2 regions of the Blastococcus sp. TML/C7B genome follow, and region 1 is predicted to be linked to the other one. Evidence: riboswitches for the same ligand, from Rfam matches in the RefSeq annotation. Region 1 holds a riboswitch; the other holds the start of a gene.
What was found. A riboswitch is a leader RNA that binds a small molecule or an ion and turns the genes downstream of it on or off. The one in region 1 is predicted to bind S-adenosylmethionine.

Region 2: it holds a riboswitch for S-adenosylmethionine, as region 1 does, so the genes downstream of both, JKP76_RS05880 (bifunctional o-acetylhomoserine/o-acetylserine sulfhydrylase) here and JKP76_RS24100 (putative leader peptide) in region 1, are expected to answer to the same signal.

Annotation. Positions count from the first base shown of each region.
Region 1 covers NZ_JAEOAA010000002.1:102,826-115,283, forward strand. The annotation lists gene JKP76_RS13500 (FAD-dependent oxidoreductase) at 1-894, opposite strand, end outside; gene JKP76_RS13505 (ABC transporter substrate-binding protein) at 891-1,919, opposite strand; gene JKP76_RS13510 (ABC transporter substrate-binding protein) at 1,972-2,946, opposite strand; gene JKP76_RS13515 (amino acid ABC transporter ATP-binding protein) at 3,037-3,834, opposite strand; gene JKP76_RS13520 (amino acid ABC transporter permease) at 3,831-4,808, opposite strand; gene JKP76_RS13525 (GNAT family N-acetyltransferase) at 4,805-5,338, opposite strand; gene JKP76_RS24100 (putative leader peptide) at 5,503-5,604, opposite strand; SAM riboswitch class IV at 5,641-5,749, opposite strand; gene JKP76_RS13530 (FAD/NAD(P)-binding domain-containing protein) at 5,991-7,925, shown strand; partial or broken gene JKP76_RS22560 (flavin reductase) at 7,967-8,098, shown strand; gene JKP76_RS22565 (flavin reductase family protein) at 8,217-8,411, shown strand; partial or broken gene JKP76_RS23515 (cation:proton antiporter) at 8,884-9,639, opposite strand; partial or broken gene JKP76_RS22570 (cation:proton antiporter) at 9,731-10,210, opposite strand; gene JKP76_RS13545 (sigma-70 family RNA polymerase sigma factor) at 10,313-10,948, shown strand; gene JKP76_RS13550 (anti-sigma factor domain-containing protein) at 10,945-11,772, shown strand; gene mug (G/U mismatch-specific DNA glycosylase) at 11,784-12,338, shown strand; gene JKP76_RS13560 (flavodoxin family protein) at 12,346-12,458, shown strand, end outside.
Region 2 covers NZ_JAEOAA010000001.1:1,215,996-1,221,903, reverse strand. The annotation lists gene JKP76_RS05895 (ABC transporter substrate-binding protein) at 1-415, shown strand, start outside; gene JKP76_RS05890 (amino acid ABC transporter permease) at 433-1,386, shown strand; gene JKP76_RS05885 (amino acid ABC transporter ATP-binding protein) at 1,425-2,177, shown strand; SAM riboswitch class IV at 2,354-2,472, shown strand; gene JKP76_RS05880 (bifunctional o-acetylhomoserine/o-acetylserine sulfhydrylase) at 2,517-3,809, shown strand; partial or broken gene JKP76_RS20455 (alpha/beta fold hydrolase) at 3,826-4,317, shown strand; gene JKP76_RS20450 (alpha/beta fold hydrolase) at 4,415-4,900, shown strand; gene JKP76_RS05870 (gamma carbonic anhydrase family protein) at 4,997-5,527, opposite strand; gene gdhA (NADP-specific glutamate dehydrogenase) at 5,537-5,908, opposite strand, start outside.

The DNA.
Region 1 (12,458 bases):
CTCCTGCAGCTGGGCCAGCTGCCCCGGCTCGGCGGTGCGGCTGCGCCGGTCCGGGTGCACTTCCGGCCCGGTGCCGTGGAAGCCGACCTTGACGCCGTCCGGGCTGAGCAGCCCGTAGACGCCGCTCGGCCGGCCCCCGGCCGGCTCCGGGTCCGCGGTGAACGCCGGCCACTCCAGGCCGTCGGTCACCGGCGCGAAGTGGGCCGGCTGCTCCTGGGTGACCCGCAGCGCGGGCAGCGGCACGAGGTCCCCGAGCACGTCGGCCGTCCAGGCGCCCGCGGCGACGATCGCCGTGCGCGCGCGCACCGCCCCACCCGCGGCCGAGCGCACGACCACCCCGTCGCCCGCGGCCTCGACGGCGGTGACCCGCCGGTGGTGCCGGACGACGGCGCCGTGCCGCTCGGCGGCGGTCTGCAGGGCGGTGACCGCGGCGTCGGCGTCCAGCCGGCCGGCGGTGTGCGGTTCGTGCAGGACCGGGCCGGGGAAGCGCATCCCCGGCCAGCGCTCCTCCGCCTGCGCCGCGGTCAGCCACTCGTGCGGCACCCCGGCGCTCGCCATGGCGGCGGCGACCTCGCGCAGCCGCGGCTCCCCGGAGGGTCCCGCGGTGCTGACGCCGGGGGCCGGGTGCAGCAGGGTGGTCCCGGTCTCCGCCTCGAGTTCGGTCCACAGCCGGCGCGCCTCGGCGACCAGCGCCTGGTGGTGCGGCTGGGCGTAGGTGCTGCGGTAGATGCGCGAGCTGCCGTGCGAGGCGCCGAGGTCGTGCCCCGGTGCGAACCGCTCGAGCAGCACGACGTCGACGCCGCGGCGGGCCAGCGCCCAGGCGGCCGACGAGCCCATCACCCCGCCACCGACGACGACGACGTCGGTCCGCCGCGGCGTGCCGGGGGCGCTCACGAGGCCACCGCGGGGTTGATCTCGGGCGCCTCGACGGCCTCGTCGGTCAGCCCCCAGCGCTCCAGGGTCCGGGCGTAGCTGCCGTCGTCGAAGGCGTGCTGCAGCGCCGCCCGGACGGCGTCGACCAGCCCGGTGCCCTTCAGCGTGGTGGCCGCGACGTAGGTGGTGTTGGGCCAGCCCGCGTTCACGGTGCCGACGATCTCCACCTGACCGACCGACTCCTGGTAGACCGCGTTCGGGTTGGGGCCCAGGTAGGTGTCGATCCGGCCGGACTGGATCGCCAGCAGGACGTCGCCGGTGTTGGCGAAGTACTCGAGGCCGGCCGGGGCGCGCCCCGCCGCCTCGTTCTGCGCGTTCCAGTCCAGCAGGATGCGCTCCTGGTTGGTGCCGGACGCGACGGCGACGGTGAGCCCGGAGATGTCCTCGGCGCCGTCGATCGACAGCCCGCTGTCCGGCGCGGTGGTGAACGCCATGACGCCCTCGCGGTAGGTGGCGAAGTCGAACAGCTCCAGCCGTGCGGCGTTGACGCCGACGTTGCTGAACACCGCCTCGAGGTCGCCGCTCTGCAGCCCCAGCGGCCACTGCTCCCAGGCGACGTTGACCACTTCGAGCTCGAGGCCGAGGGAGTCGGCGACGAGCGCGGCGATGTCGACCTCGCTGCCGACGACGGTGGCGTTGTCGTCGGCGAGGAAGGCCAGCGGGGGCTCCCCGGCGCCGGCCACGCCGACGGTGAGCTTCCCGTCCGCGGCGACGGACGCCGGCACGAGGCGCGCGGCCGCCGGGTCCTCGTCGGTCGGGACGCGGTCGGCCTGCTCGGGGCTGGTGTCGACGGCGAACGCCTCGGTGGCGGTGCCGGCGGTCTCGGCGCGCTGCTCGGCCTCGATGTCGGCGGAGCTGGTGCAGGCGCCGAGGAGGACGACGGTGCCGAGCACCAGGCCGGTGCGGAGGCCGACCGCGGCGGCCGCCGGGATCGGTCGCCGGCGGCGGGGCAGCAGGGGTCGGCGCGACAGCAAGGGGCGGGTCATGCGGGGGCTCCTGGGGGTCCGGGGACGCGTGCGGGCGGGAACGGGTCGGCGGTCACGGCCGGGGCAACCCGGGCGGGTTGGTCTCGGAGGAATCGATCGCCTCGCTGGTCAGGCCCCAGCGCTCGAGCAGCTCGGCGTAGCTGCCGTTGGCGATGGCGTGGTCCAGCGCGGCGGTGATCGCGGCGGCCAGGCCGTTGCCCTTCGCGGTGGCGACGGCGATCTGCGCGGTCTCCGGCCACCCGCCGCTCACCGTGCCGACGACCTCGAAGTCCTGCGGGGCCACCCCGGCTTTGTACGCGCCGGTGGGGTTGGGGCCGAAGTACAGGTCGAGCCGGCCGGACTGGAGCGCGAGGATCGAGTCGCCGTCGTTCTCGTAGTACTGGACGTCCACCGGGTCGAGACCGGCCGCGCGGTTCTCCGCGTCCCAGGCCAGCAGGATCTTCTCCTGGTTGGTGCCCGAGCCCACCGCGACGGTGCGTCCCGCGACGTCCTCGGCCGCGTCGACCGACAGCCCGGAGCCGGCCCGGGCGAGGAAGCCGAGGGTGTCCACGCGGTAGGAGGAGAAGTCGAAGAGGTCCTTGCGCTCCTCGGTGACCGTGACGTTGGCGATCGTCACGTCCACCGCGCCGGACTGCGTGGCCAGCGGCCAGTTCGACCAGTCGGTGGTCACCAGTTCCAGGTCCAGGCCCAGCCCGTCGGCGACCAGCTGCGCGATGCCCGGCTCGTTGCCGATCACCGTCGTGTTGTCGTCGGCCAGGAAGCTCAGCGGCGGGGTGAACGCCCCCACGGCGACGGTGAGCGTGCCGTCGTCCAGGAGCCCCGGGGGGAGCAGGGCGATGGCCTCGTCGCTGGGGGTGCTGCGGACCGGCTCCTGGTCGGGGCTGGTGTCCACGGTCAGCGCGGTGCGGTCCTCGCCGGTGGCGGCCTGCTCCTCGATGTCGTCCGCGCTGGTGCACGCCCCGAGGGCCAGGGCGGTCACGGCGGCCAGGAGGGGGACGAGGCGGGCTCGTCGGGTACGGGCGGTCACGGGGTCTCTCCTCGGGCGGGGCACGCGGGCGCGTGCCGTCGGCGGGCGGCGCGGGGTGCGCCGTCCGTGGGGTGGGACGGGAGGGGCTGGTCAGAGGACGCGGGCGAGGAAGGCGCGGGTCCGTTCGTGCTGCGGGTCGTCGAGCACCTGCTCGGGCGGGCCCTGCTCGACGATCCGGCCGGCGTCCATGAAGACGACCCGGTCGGCGGCCTTGCGGGCGAAGCCGATCTCGTGGGTGACGACGATCATCGTGGTGCCGGTGCGGGCGAGGTCCTCGATGACGCCGAGCACCTCGCCGACCAGCTCCGGGTCGAGCGCGGACGTCGGCTCGTCGAAGAGCAGCACCGCGGGCCGCATGGCCAGGGCGCGGGCGATCGCGACGCGTTGCTGCTGCCCGCCGGAGAGCTGCCGGGGGTAGGCGTCGGCCTTGTCGGCCAACCCGACGCGGTCCAGCAGCTCGCGCGCCTCGCCCTCCACCTCGGCCCGGGGCCGGCCCTGGGCCGACACCGGTGCCTCGACGACGTTCTCCAGCGCGGTCAGGTGCGGGAAGAGGTTGAACGACTGGAAGACGAAGCCGAACCGGGTGCGCTGCCGGAGCAGGTCCCGCTCGGGCAGCTCGTGCAGCCGGTCGGTGCCGCCGCGGTGCGCCTTGCGCCGGTACCCGACCAGCTCGCCGTCGAGCGCGACGAAGCCGCGGTCGACCTTCTCCAGGTGGTTGATGCTGCGCAGCAGCGTCGACTTGCCCGAGCCCGACGGGCCGAGGACGACGGTGACGCTGCCGGGCTCCACGACGAGGTCGACGCCGTGCAGCACCTCGAGGGCACCGAAGGACTTGTGCACGCCGTGCACCTCCACCCGCCCCGGACGGGGGTCCGCCACGGCGGTCACCGGGCCACCTCGCGGGCGGTGCGCACGCGGGCCAGGCCGGCGGTGAGGTTGCCGCGCAGCCGTTGCAGGGGTGTCGGTGGCAGCGTGCGCACGGCGCCGCGGGCGTAGTACCGCTCGACGTAGTACTGGACCACCGTGATGACCGTGGTCAGCACGACGTACCAGACCGCCGCGACCAGGAGCATCGGCAGCACCCGCTGGGTCCGGCCGTAGATGACGCTGACGGTGTAGAAGAGCTCGCCCAGCGCCAGCACGTAGACGATCGAGGTGCCCTTGAACAGGCCGATGATCTCGTTCACCGCCGTCGGCACGATCGAGCGCATCGCCTGGGGCAGCACGATGCGGGTGCTCTGCCGCCGCCGCGGGATGCCCAGCGACGCGGCGGCCTCGAGCTGGCCCTGGTCGACCGAGAGGATCCCGGCCCGGACGATCTCCGCCGAGTAGGCGGCCTGGTGCAGGCCGAGGCCCAGCACCGCGGCGCCGAACTTGTCGATCAGCGAGAGCGTCTCGACCCCGGCGAACGCCGGCCCGAACGGGATGCCGAACTCCAGCCGCTGGTACAGGTAGGCGAGGTTGTACCAGAGCAGCAACTGCAGGATCAGCGGCACGGAGCGGAACACCCACGTGTAGCCCCAGCTCACCGCCTGCAGCAGCGGCGACCTGCTCAGCCGCATGAGCGCCAGCACCGTGCCGAGCGCGAAGCCCAGCACCGCGGTGATCAGGGTGAGCTGGACGGTGGTCCAGACGCCGCGGACGATCGACTCCTCGGTGAGGTAGGCGCCGACGACGTCCCACTCCCACCGCGGGTTGGTCACCAGGCTGTTGACCGCCATGGCGAGCAGGACGGCGACGCCGGCGGTGGCGACCCAGCGGCCGGGGTGGCGGGCGGGGACGACGCGCAGCTCGTCGTAGGGCGTGCCGGTCGGCGGCGGGACGGCGGTCGCCGCGGGCGGGCGCTCGTCGAGTGTGGTCACGGGGTCCCTCCCAGGGAGGTCTCGAAGGCGTAGAGGAGGTCGGCCGGCGGCAGCCCGCGCATCGCCTCGAGCTCGGTCGGGCGCGGGGCGGCCGGGTCGAACAGCGGGGTCCAGCCGGCGGCGAGGTAGAGCGCCCTCGCCTCGGGCTGCAGCGGGCCGGTGGTGAGGTATAGGCGGGTGTAGCCGCGCGCGGCGGCCCGCTGCTCGAGCTCGGCGAGGATCCGGCGGGCCAGGCCGCGCCGGCGGTGGGCCGACGCCGTCCACATCCGCTTGACCTCCGCCGTCCCGGGGTCGCGGTGGCGGCGGAACGCACCGCCGGCGACGGGGACGCCGTCCTCGAGGAGCAGCACCAGCTCGCCGTGCGGCGGCAGGAACTCCTCGGCGGGGTGGCGGGCGAACTCGGCGCTGGTGTCGCCGAACAGCCCGCGGTAGCGGGTGTCGTACTCGACGGCGAGCTCGGCGAACAGCGGGCGGGCCAGCGCGTCGTCCGGGTGGACGCGAACTGCCTCGAGCCGCGGAGCGGCGGTCACCGGGCGGTCCGGGGACGCGGGGGAGGGGAGCTGGGCATGCGGGAACTCCTGGGCGGGGACGCGCGGGCAGGCCACCGGTGCCGCCGGGACGACGGCGCGGTGGAGCAGCGCAGGGGAGGGGGAGCGGCCGGGCCGCGGGGACCGGTGGACCGGTCAGGAACGGGTCAGCGACAGAGCGCGCTGCTGGTGCGCAGCAGGTCGACCGCAGGGCGGCCGACGAGGTCGAGCGACGGGATGCGCCGGGTGCGCGCGCTCACCTGTCCCACGTCGTGGCTCCTCGCTCTCGACCCCGTGCAGGGGCCGGCTGGCTTGCGGGCACGGACGTGCCCGCCTGGTCGTCACCCGGGGCACCCCGTCACAGCGGAGGGTTGCCGGCCAGCGAGCCGGGGCTTGGTGCTGGCGCTCAGGACCTGAGCCGGGACTGTAGGGCACGGAACGGATGACCGTCAAACCCGATCGGTTTGGTAGACATAGTCCAGTCGCCCCGCCCGGGAGCAGACGTCCGTGCGCCAGGGAGGAGGCCGGCCCGTGGTCGCGACCCCGCTGCGCTCCCGCCGGCACGTCGACCTCCTGCGCACCTGCAGTGCCCTCTGTCCGACGCGCTGACCACCCCGTCCTCGCGCGTCCGCACCGGTACTGGAGACGACCCCGCATGTCCGCACCCGCCCCGCACTCCCGCTTCCTGCCCGGCCCGTCCTTGTGCGTCGTCGGCGCCGGCCCGACGGCGATCGGCGTGCTCGAGCGCCTGGTCGCCAACGCCCCCGCCCTCTCCGGCGGCGCCCGGCTGACCGTGCACCTCGTCGATCCGCACCCCGCCGGTGGTGGCCGGGTCTGGCGCGCCGCGCAGCCCGACCTGCTGTGGGCGAACTCGCTGGTCGGCGACGTCACCGTGCTGCCCGACCGGTCCGTCGTCGTCGAGGGACCGGTGACCGACGGCAGCACCCTCTGGCAGTGGGTGCAGGACGTCGGCCGAGGGCTGCCCGCCGACTCCGCCGTCGGTCGCGAGGCGCGGCGGCTGGGGCCGGCGTCCTTCCCGTCCCGGCCGCTGGTCAGCGCCTACCTCGCCTGGGCGCTGGACCGGGTGGTCGCCGACGCCGCGCCGTGGGCCGACGTCCTGGTGCACCGCACCCGCGCGGTGGACGTCGACGACCGCCCCGACGGCGCGACGGTGCACCTCGCCGACGGGGTCGTGCTCGACGTGGACGCCGTCCTGCTCGCGCAGGGCCACCTGGACGCCGCACCGACCCCCGCCGAGCGGCGCACCGCCGCGCGGGCGGCGGCCGCCGGCCTCACCTACCTGCCCACCGCCTACACCGCCGACGTCGACCTGTCGGTGCTGGCGCCGGGGGAGGACGTGCTCGTGCGCGGCGCGGGGCTGGCGTTCGTCGACCTCGTGGTGCTGCTCACCAGCGGCCGCGGGGGCGCCTTCGAGCGCACCGGCGAGGGGCGGCTGCGCTACCTGCCCAGCGGTCGCGAGCCGGTGCTGCACGTCGGCTCGCGCCGCGGGGTGCCCTACCGGCCGAAGCTCGGCTACCCGTGGGCCGGCCCGCCGGTGCCGCTGCGCTTCTTCACCCCGGCCGCCGTGGACGCCGCCTTCGGGCCGGCGCGGCAGCTGGACCTGCGGGCCGACCTCGCCCCGCTGATCACCCGCGAGCTGGGCTGGGCGCACTACACCGAGCTGTTCCGCGCCTTCCCCGAACGCACCGCGCTGCCCTGGGCGGAGTTCGCCGAACGGTACGTCGCGGCCGGCCCTGCGGAGCTGGCCCGGCTGGCCGCCGAGGCGGTGCCCGATCCGGCCGACCGGTTCGACCTCGCCGCGCTGGACCGGCCGCTGGCGGGGGTGCGCTTCGACGACTCCCACGAGCTCCAGGAGTGGGTCCGCGGGCACGTGCGGCAGAGCCTGGACCGCGCCGCCGACCCCCGGCACAGCGCCGACTCGGCGGTCTTCCTCGCGCTGCTGCAGTGCCACGGCACCCTCGCCGCGCTGGTCACCGGGCGCCGGCTCACCCCCCGCTCGGAGTGCGAGGACCTCTCCGGGTGGTGGATGAACCTGTTCAGCTACCTGGCCAGCGGCCCGCCGGGTCCCCGGCTCGAGGAGCTGCTGGCGCTGTCCGAGGCCGGCGTGCTCCGGTTCCTCGGCGCCGACGTCGAGGTGGTGCTCGACGAGCGGGCCGGCGTCTTCCGGGCCGTCTCGCCCAGCGCGCCCGGTGCGGTCGAGGCCCGCGCCCTGGTGGAGGCCCGCATCCCCGAACCCGACGTGAGCGCCACCCCCGACGCGCTGGTCACCGCCCTGCTGGCCCGCGGTGCGGCCGCCGAGCGCGTGCTGGCCGACCCGGCCGCGCCGGCGGGGCACCGGCGCACCGGCCGGCTGGACGTCGACCCGTCGCTGCGCGTCCGGACGGCGACCGGCGGGGTGCGGCCTCGGCTGTTCGCCGTCGGCTTCTGGACGGCGGGGGCGCAGGTCGCCGCCTTCGCCCGGCCGCGCACCAACGCGCCCTTCTTCCGGCAGAACGACGCGCTCGCCCGCACCCTGTGGTCCGCGGTCACCGAGCCGGCCGCCGCCCTCCCGGTCGCGGGTGCGGCGTGAGCGCCCCTGCGGTCGCCCTGGCCGACGACTTCCGCGCGGTCATGGCCGGCGTGGCCACCCCGGTCGCCGTCGTCTCCACGCTGACCGGGGGAGTGCCGCACGGCACGACCGTGAGCGCCTTCGCCTCGCTCTCGCTGGCCCCGCCCATGGTCATGGTGGCGCTCGACGAGCGCTCGGACCTGCTGCGGCGGCTCGCCGTCGGCAGCCCCTTGGGCCTGTCGGTGCTGGCGGTCGGGGAGTCGGGCCCTGGCGCACGCGTTCGCGCGCAAGGGCGAGGACAAGTTCGCCGGCGTGCCGTGGGAGCTCGACGCCGGCGCTCCGCGGCTGCGCAGCGCCGGCGGCTGGCTGGGGTGCACCGTGACCAGCCTGGTGCCCGGCGGCGACCACGTCATCGTGCTGGGGCAGGTGCGGCGCGCCGATCCCGGGACCGGCGCGCCGCTGACCTACCACGCGCGGACCTTCGGCACCCACGTCGCCGCGGGCTGAGGACCGGACTCAGCGCTCCGGGCGGGCCGGGAGCAGCCGCTCCTCGTGGTCCAGCTCGCGCTCGAGGATGCGCAGGCTCTCGTCGGGCAGCCGGCCGGTGTCCCGCCAGTCCAGCAGCGCGGCGCGCTGCGCGTCGAGCACCGAGCGGCGCACCCGCAGCGCCGCCTCGTACTGCGGCGACATCGGGATCGCGCCGGCCTCGGCCGTCTGCAGCAGGTCCAGCCGCTGCCGGTAGCGCGCCAGACGGGTGGACAGCTTGCACGCGGATGGCGGCGATCGCCTCGTCGTCGACGTGGTCGTGGCGGGCCACCTCCAGCTCGGTGAGCCGGGCCAGGCCCGCCTCCACCGACGCTGCGCGCGCCTCGTTGCGCAGCCGCGCCTCGTCGGCCTGGTCGGCCCGGATCCCCAGCAGCCGCACCATCGGCGCGAAGGTGAGCCCCTGGCCCACCAGGGTCACGAGGACCGCCAGCAGCGCGCAGAACAGCAGCAGGTCTCGGTCGGGGAACGGCGCGCCGGACTCGGTGAACCGGGGCAGCGAGAAGATCGCGGCCAGGCTGATGACGCCGCGGGTGCCGGCCCAGCTCAGCGCGACGATCTCCCGCCCGGTGAGCCGGCCGTGCGCGTGCGCACCGGGGTCGTCGTCGACGTCCTCGCTGAGCCGCATGTGCAGCGACTGGGGCATGTGCTCGGTGAGCCACAGCCACAGCGGGCGCAGCAGCAGCACCACCCCGACGGTGATCAGCGAGGCGGTCCAGATGGTGGAGGCCTCGTAGGCGCCCAGCCCGTCGATGATGCTGGGCAGCTGCTGGCCGATGAGCAGGAAGACGATGCCCTCGAGCAGGAAGTCGACCAGCCGCCAGACCGCGTTGGTCTGCAGCCGGCTGGCGCCCGAGGCCCAGCTCGGGTTGTTGTGCCCGATGACCAGCCCGGCGATGACGACCGCCAGCACGCCGGAGACGTCTACCGCCTCGCCGAGCAGGTAGGCGACGAACGGGGTGGCCAGCGAGATCGCGTTCGACGACAGCGGATCGGTGCGCAGCCGGCGCAGCGGCCGGATGGCGACGGCGACCGCCAGGCCCATCGCGACACCGCCGACCGCCGCGACGAGGAACTGCCCGACGGCGCCCGGCGCGGAGAAGCCGTCGCCCTGGGCGGCGGCGATCGCGACGCCCAGGATGGTCAGCGCGGTCGCGTCGTTGAGCAGACCCTCGCCCTGGATGAGGGTCACCAGGCGGGGCGGCAGGCCGACCTTGCGCGCCGACGGCCAGCGCGGCCACCGGGTCGGGCGGGGCGACCGCGGCGCCCAGCGCGATGCCCGCCGCGAGCGTGGCGCCGGCGACGAACAGGGCGAACCCGACGCCGATCAGCAGCGCCGTGGCCAGCACGAGCAGCACCGAGAGGCTGACGACCGTGCGCAGGTTGCGCCGGATCGCGGTGAGCGAGGCGTCCAGCGCGGCGCTGTAGAGCAGCGGCGGCAGCACCAGCAGCAGCACGAGGTCGGGGTCGAGCACGATGTTCGGCCCGGGCAGCACCGCGTAGCCGATCCCGCACAGGGTGAGCAGCGCCGCCTCGGGGAGCCCGGTGCGCGCGGCCACCCAGTGGACCGCGACGATGACGGCGACCGCGCCGAGGACCAGCAGCAACAGGTTCTCGGCATGCACCCGCCCAGTCTTCCGGACGTCCGGTCCCCGGGCCCGGTCCGGCTCCTGCGCGGTGCGTCGGCGCCGCCGCGCGGGAAGAGACGGCCGGGGGTGAACCGATCCGGCGCAGGGCACGAACGCTGCCCGACGACGTGCCACCGACCGGAGGAGGAGCGCGTGCGACCGCTGACCGGAACGCGGCCGGCCGCCGACCGCGGTGCTGCCGCCGTGCGCGCCCCGCGGCCGGTTACCGTTGCGGGCGTGGACGAACCGGCATGCAGGCCGGAGAACGCCGCCGCCGTCGCCCTGCTCGCCCGGATCCGGGCCGGCGACCGGAACGCCGTCGACGAGCTGTACGCGATGTTCGGCCGGCAGGCGTTCGCGCTGGCCCGCCGGATCCTGGTCGACGACGGGCTCGCCGAGGACGTCGTCCAGGAGGTGTTCCTGTCGGTGTGGCGGAGCCCCGGCGCCTTCGACGAGCAGCGGGCCGCCGTCTCGTCCTGGCTGCTGGCGATGGTCCACCACAAGGCGGTCGACGCGGTGCGCCGCGAGGAGGGGCACCGGCGGCGCGGCCGCCGGGCGGAGGACGACATGGCACTGGACGCGCCGACGGCCACCCGCGACGCCGAGGAGCAGGCCGTCGACCGGGTGGTCTCCCAGCAGGTTCGCGCGGCGCTGGGCGAGCTGCCCGCCGCGCAGCGCGAGGCGCTGGGGCTGGCCTACTACGGCGGCTACACCCAGCGGGAGGTCGCGGCCCTGACCGGCGTCCCGCTGGGCACCGTGAAGACCCGCATGCTGGCCGGGATGCGCAAGCTGCGCACCGACCTCGGCCGCAGCGCCGGCCCGGCGACCGAGGGCCGCGCGGCCGCCACGCCGACGGACGGGAGCGCCCGGTGAGCGCCGCCGCGACCGGCCCCGGGCACGGCGAGCACTCCGAGGAGCTCGCGGTCGGCTGGGCGCTGCACGCGCTCGAGCCGGGGGACGCGGAGACCTTCGGCGCGCACCTGGCCGGGTGTGCGCGCTGCCGCCAGGTCGTCGCCGAGACCACCGACGTCATGGGCGACCTCGCCGCCGCCGTCCCCGCGGCCGAGCCCCCTCCCGCCCTCGCCGAGCGGCTGCGCGTCGAGGTGGCGCGCACGCCGCAGGACGCACCGGCCGCGCCGGCTACGGACGTGCCGGCTCCCGACGTGCCCGCTCCCGACCTGCCCTCCGCCGCACCCGCCGCCCCCGTGGCGCTGCCCGTGCCGCGCCGCCGCCGGACGGCGGTGCTGCTCGCCGCCGCCGTCGCCGCGGTCGTGGGCCTCGGCGGCTGGGCGGCCGTGCTCGTCGGCGATCGCGACGAGGCCCGGCGCACCGCGGCCGCCGAGGCGTCGGTGGTGGACGAGCTGCTCCGCCCGGGCCCGGCGACCGTCGTCCCGGTGGCCGACCCCGACGGCCGCACGGTGGCCACCCTGCTGGCCCGCGACGACGGCGTCCAGGTGGTCAACCGGGCGCTGCCGGCCAACGACCGGGAGACCGAGACCTACGTCCTGTGGGGCCTGGACCAGGGCACCCCGAAGGCGCTGGGCGCGTTCGACGTCACCGGCTCCGGCCGGCAGCTGCGCACCCTGGCGGTCGAGGACGCCGACGGCTTCCCCGGCTACGGCATCAGCATCGAGCCGGGGCGCCGCGCGCCCGAGGCGCCCACCGACGTCGTCGCCCGCGGCTCGCTGCCCGGCTGACCCGCGGTCCCGTGGACGGTCCGCAGGCGGGCGGCAAGCCGGTGCCCGACGTGCTCGCACCCGGCCTGGACGTGCTGTTCTGCGGGATCAACCCCTCGCTGATGTCGGCCGAGCGGCGGCACCACTTCGCCCGGCCGGGCAACCGGTTCTGGCCGGCCCTGCACCGGGCCGGCCTCACGCCGCGGCAGCTGCGCCCCGAGGAGGACGCCGAGCTGCCGCGCTGGGGCCTCGGGGTGACCAACCTGGTCGACCGGCCCACCCGCACGGCCGCCGAGCTGGGCCGCGACGAGCTGCGCGCCGGAGCCGCGGCGCTGGAGGAGCTGGTGGCGCGGTACCGGCCGCGGCTGCTCGCCGTCCTCGGGATCAGCGCCTACCGGCTGGGCTTCGAGCGGCGCGGCGGGGTGCTGGGCGAGCAGCCCGAGCGGATCGGCGGCGTCCGGACCTGGGTGGCCCCCAACCCCAGCGGGCTCAACGCGCACGTCCAGCTGCCCGACCTCGCGCGGCTCTACGGCGAGCTGCGGACGGCGGCCGGCCGGGCGCGGGACGGCGACCCGGACGCGGGATGATCCGGGCATGGCCCGTCTGCTCGTCGTCCACCACACCCCCTCGCCCGCACTGCAGGCGGTCCTCGAGGCGGTGAAGGAGGGCGTGGCCCTCGCCGAGGGCACGGAACTGGTGCTCCGCCC
Region 2 (5,908 bases), on a different contig from region 1:
CGCCTGCGGGGCGTCCGTCGCCGTGCAGCGCGGCACCGTCCAGGTCGACGACATCACCGCCCGCTCCGCCGACTGCGAGGCCGCCGGCAAGGACGCGATCGACATCCAGCAGTTCGAGGGCCAGGACGAGGCCACCGCGGCGCTCGTCTCCGGTCGCGTCGACGCCAGCCTGGCCGACTCCCCCGTCATGGCCTACGCCGTCCAGCAGACCAACGGCAAGCTCGAGCTGCTCGGCGACATCTACGACTCCGCCCCCTACGGCTACGTCGTGCCGAAGGCCCAGACCGAGTTCGCCCAGGTCCTGGCCGACGCGCTCGCCGCGCTGATCGAGGACGGCACCTACGCCGAGATCCTGGAGAAGTGGGGCGTCGAGGCCGGCGCCATCGACACCCCGGCCGTCAACCCGGCCGGCTGATCCCCCTCCCCCGACCGATGCCCGACACGAGCACGACACCGGCACCGCCCGAGGCCATCCGGGCGGTGCCGGTGCGGCACCCCGGCCGCTGGATCGCCACCGCCGTCATCGCGGTGCTCGCCGCCATGTTCGTCAACATGCTGGTCACCAACGAGGTGTTCCAGTGGGACTTCATGGTCGAGAACATGTTCAGCGACGCCGTCCTCCGGGGCGCGCGGACGACGCTGATCATGACCGTGCTGGCCATGGTCATCGGCATCGCGCTGGGCATCGTGCTGGCGGTCATGCGGCTGTCGGCCAACCCGGTCGTGTCGGGGGCGGCCTGGGTCTACATCTGGTTCTTCCGCGCCATCCCGCGCATCGTCCTGCTGTTCTTCTCGGCCAGCCTCGGGGCGCTGTACTCGACGTACGACATCGGCATCCCCTTCGACCAGCAGATCATGGACCTGTTCGGCTTCGAGGGGGACTGGCGCTTCCTGAGCCTGGACGGCAACGACATCTTCCGGGGTTTCATCGCCGGGCTGCTGGGCCTGGCGCTCTCCGAGGGCGCCTACGCGGCCGAGATCGTCCGCGCCGGCATCCAGTCGGTCGACCCCGGGCAGACCGAGGCCGCCGCCGCCCTGGGCATGAGCCGCGCCCAGACGATGCGTCGGATCGTGCTCCCCCAGGCGATGCGGGTGATCATCCCGCCGATGGGCAACGAGACGATCGCGATGCTCAAGGACACCTCGCTGCTCATCGCGGTGCCGGTGACCAACGAGCTCAACTTCCAGCTGCGCGCCATCGGCAGCCGGACCTTCCAGGTCATCCCGATGGCCGTGGCCTCGATCCTCTGGTACCTGGCGCTGGCCAGCCTGCTGATGATCGGCCAGTACTTCCTCGAGAAGCGGTTCAGCCGCGGCTTCGGGGTGCGCGAGACGCGGCAGCAGCGGGCCGCCCGCCGGGCCACCGAGATCGGGAGCACGCATTGAGCAGCGCCGTGAGCAGCCCGTCGCCCGCAGCTCCACCGATGGTGCGCGCAGAACAGGTGCACAAGCGCTTCGGGCACGTCGAGGTGCTCAAGGGCATCGACCTCGAGGTCGCCCCGCGCGAGGTCATGTGCGTCGTCGGCCCGTCCGGGTCGGGCAAGTCGACGTTCCTGCGCTGCATCAACCACCTGGAGCGGATCGACGCCGGCCGGCTGTGGGTGGACGGCCACCTGGTCGGCTACCGCGAGAAGGGCGGCCGGCTGCACGAGCTGCGCGACTCCGAGGTGGCCGCCCAGCGCCGCGACATCGGCATGGTCTTCCAGCGCTTCAACCTGTTCCCGCACAAGACCGCGCTGGAGAACGTGACCGAGGCGCCGGTGCAGGTGAAGGGCGTGGGCCGGGCCGAGGCCCGCGAGCGCGGCGCCGCCCTGCTGGAGCGCGTCGGGCTCGGCGACCGGGTGCACAACTACCCGAACCAGCTCTCCGGCGGCCAGCAGCAGCGGGTCGCGATCGCCCGCGCGCTGGCGATGCAGCCCAAGCTGATGCTGTTCGACGAGCCCACGTCGGCGCTGGACCCCGAGCTGGTCGGCGAGGTCCTCGACGTCATGCGCGGCCTGGCCGAGGACGGCATGACGATGGTCGTGGTCACGCACGAGATGGGCTTCGCCCGCGAGGTCGGCGACAGCCTGGTCTTCATGGACGACGGCGTCGTCGTCGAGGCCGGCGACCCGCGGCAGGTGCTCACCGACCCGCAGCACGAGCGCACCCGCTCGTTCCTCTCCAAGGTGCTCTGAGCCCCTGCAGCCACCCGTCGACGATCAGGTGACCTGATCATCGGGCGTCCTCCCTCACGGTCTGCGCTGAGGGAGGACGCAGCACGATCAGGTCACCTGATCCTGGCGTCACCGGCGCGGGGCGGGCGTGGGGCCGGTGTTTCACGTGGGACAACGGGATGCCTAAGATCACGTCGGCTCACGAGAGGCAGTGCGAAGCACCTGGCTGACTGCCCGGCAACCTCCTACTCCGTCTGAGGTGCTCCAGGGGAAGAGCCGGCTCGCGCGGCGCCCGCCGCGGGGGCAAGGACGGAGCTCCCGTGCGCCGCGGGATCTCCTGAGCGAGAGGAGACGGCGCACATGAGCGACCCGCAGAACTGGAGCTTCGAGACCCGGCAGATCCACGCCGGAGCCAGCCCCGACCCGACGACCGGCGCCCGCGCGCTGCCGATCTACGCGACCACGAGCTACCAGTTCCGCGACAGCCAGCACGCCGCGGACCTGTTCGCGCTGGCCGAGATGGGCAACATCTACACGCGGATCATGAACCCGACGCAGGACGCGCTGGAGCAGCGCGTCGCCTCGCTCGAGGGCGGCGTCGCCGCGCTCGCGGTCTCCTCCGGCCAGGCCGCGGAGACCCTCGCCATCCTCAACCTGGCCGAGGCCGGCGACCACGTCGTCGCCTCCGCCTCGCTGTACGGCGGCACGTACAACCTGCTGCACCACTCGCTGCCCAAGCTCGGCATCACGGTCTCCTTCGTCGAGGACCCCGACGACCCGGAGGCCTGGCAGGCCCTGGTCCGGGAGAACACCCGCGCCTTCTACGCCGAGACGATCGGCAACCCGAAGGGCGACATCCTCGACATCGAGGCCGTGGCCGGCGTCGCGCACCGCAACGGCGTGCCGCTGATCGTCGACAACACGATCGCCACCCCGTACCTGATCCGCCCGTTCGAGTTCGGCGCCGACATCGTCGTCCACTCGGCCACGAAGTACCTCGGCGGCCACGGCACCGCGATCGCCGGCCTCATCGTCGACGGCGGCACCTTCGACTGGCGCGGCGGCAAGCACCCCATGTTCACCACGGCCGACCCGACTTACCACGGCGTCGTCTACGCCGACCTGGGTGCGCCGGCCTACGCCCTCAAGGCGCGCGTGCAGCTGCTGCGCGACCTGGGCCCGGCCATCTCCCCGTTCAACGCCTTCCTGGTGGTGCAGGGCATCGAGACGCTGTCGCTGCGCATGGAGCGGCACGTGTCGAACGGGCAGAAGGTGGCCGAGTTCCTCGAGGCGCACGACGCCGTCGACCGGGTCAACTACGCGGGCCTGCCCACCAACCAGTGGCACGCCGCGCAGCAGAAGTACGCGCCCAAGGGCGCGGGCGCCGTCCTCACCTTCGAGCTGCACGGCGGCAAGGAGGCGGGCCAGAAGTTCGTCGAGGCCCTCGAGCTGCACAGCCACGTCGCGAACATCGGTGACGTGCGCTCGCTGGTCATCCACCCGGCGTCGACCACCCACTCGCAGCTGACCCCGGAGGAGCAGCTGACCACGGGCGTCACCCCCGGCCTGGTGCGCCTGGCCGTGGGCCTGGAGGGCATCGAGGACATCCTCGCCGACCTCGAGGCCGGGTTCCGGGCCGCGAAGTCGGCCTGACGGGTCCGGACGTAGCATGGGCGGGTGGGTCGAGGGGGATCCGGTCGGGAACCGGCTCTTCCTCGACCTGCCCGCCGTCGTCTTGGAGCGCGGCGGTGAGCTCTCGGCCGTGCGGGTCGCCTACGAGACGTGGGGGACCCTCGCGCCCGACGGCGGCAACGCGGTCCTGATCGAGCACGCGCTCACCGGCGACAGCCACGTCGTCGGCCCCGCCGGGCCGGGGCACCCGACCGGGGGCTGGTGGGAGGGGCTGGTCGGCCCCGGCCGCCCGCTGGACACCGACCGGTGGTTCGTCGTCTGCGCCAACGTCCTCGGCGGCTGCCAGGGGACGACGGGACCGGGCTCGCTCGCACCGGACGGCGCCCGCTGGGGCTCGCGCTTCCCCGAGGTGACCGTCGCCGACCAGGTGCAGGTCGAGGTGGCGCTGGCCGACGCGCTCGGCGTGGGCCGCTGGACGTGCGTCGTCGGCGGCTCGATGGGCGGCATGCGCGCCCTGGAGTGGGCCGTCGCCCTGCCCGAGCGCGTGGGCGGGTTGTTCTTCCTCGCCTCGGGGGCGGCGGCCAACCGGCGACCAGATCGGCACGCAGACCACGCAGCAGGCGGCGGTGCGCACCGATCCGCGGTGGCGCGGCGGGGACTACGACGCCGCCGAGCCGCCGGTCGACGGGCTGGGCATCGCCCGGCGGATCGCGCACCTCACCTACCGCAGCGCGCTCGAGCTGGACGCCCGCTTCGGCACGCGGGTGCAGGAGGACGGCCGCTACGCCGTCGGCTCCTACCTCGACCACCACGCCGACAAGCTGGTCGGCCGGTTCGACGCCGGCAGCTACGTGGTGCTCACCGAGGCGATGAACTCCTGGGACGTCGGCCGCGGCCGCGGCGGCGTCGAGGCGGCGCTGTCCCGGGTCACCGCGCGCACCGTCGTCGCCGGGATCGACACCGACCGGCTGTACCCGCCGGCCCTGCAGCAGCGGGTGGCCGATGCCCTCGGCGTCCCGCTGCGGCTGATCCCGTCCCCCTACGGGCACGACGGCTTCCTCGTGGAGGTCGAGGCCGTCGGCGCCCTCCTGGGCGAGCTGCTGGCCGGCTGATCAGCCCAGCGGCCGACGCCGGCAGCTGCGCCGAGTCATGCGAACTCGTGGCGATCGGCGGCCGATGACCACGAGTTCGCAGGTCTCGGCGTCGGGTCAGCGCTCGAGGCGCCGCACCCGGCGGGCGCCGTCGAGCCGCTCGCTGTAGGCCTTCGCGTTGTAGGCGATGTGCAGCTGGTCGTCGTCGGTCGCCTCGCGCATGACCTTCGCGGGGACGCCGGCGATGAGCGAGCGCGGCGGGAAGACCTTGCCCTGGGTGACGACGGCGCCGGCGGCGACGATCGAGCCCGAACCGATGTGCGCGCCGTTCATGATCACGCTGCCCATGCCCACGAGGACGTCGTCGTCGATGCGGGCGCCGTGCAGCACCACCCGGTGGCCCACCGACACCCGGTCGCCCACGACGAGGGGGAACCCGGGGTCGGAGTGCAGGGTGCAGCCGTCCTGGATGTTCGAGTCGGCGCCGATCTCGATGACCTCGGCGTCGGCCCGGGCGACCGCGCCGTACCAGATGCTCGACCGCGGGCCCATCGTCACCGCGCCCACCACCACCGCCGTCGGGGCGACGAACGCCTCGTCGTCGATGGCGGGCGAGCCGAAGTCCAGGGCGCCGATGAAGTTCTCCACCCGGCGAACCTAGATCAGGCCGTGCGCGTGCACCGCCTCGGCCACCTGGAGGAAGCCGGCCACGTTGGCGCCGAGCACCAGGTCGCCGGGCGCGCCGTACTCCTCGGCGGTCTCGTGGCAGCGCGCGTGGATGCCGCGCATGATCTCCTCGAGCCGCTGCTCGCTGTGCTCGAAGGTCCAGCGGTCCCGCGAGGCGTTCTGCTGCATCTCCAGCGCGGAGGTGGCCACCCCGCCGGCGTTGGCCGCCTTGCCCGGGGCGAAGCCGATGCCCGCGGCGCGGAACAGCGAGACCGCATCCGGGGTGGTGGGCATGTTGGCGCCCTCCACGACGTACTGGCAGCCGTTGCGCGCCAGCGTGCGGGCGGCCTTCCCGTCGAGCTC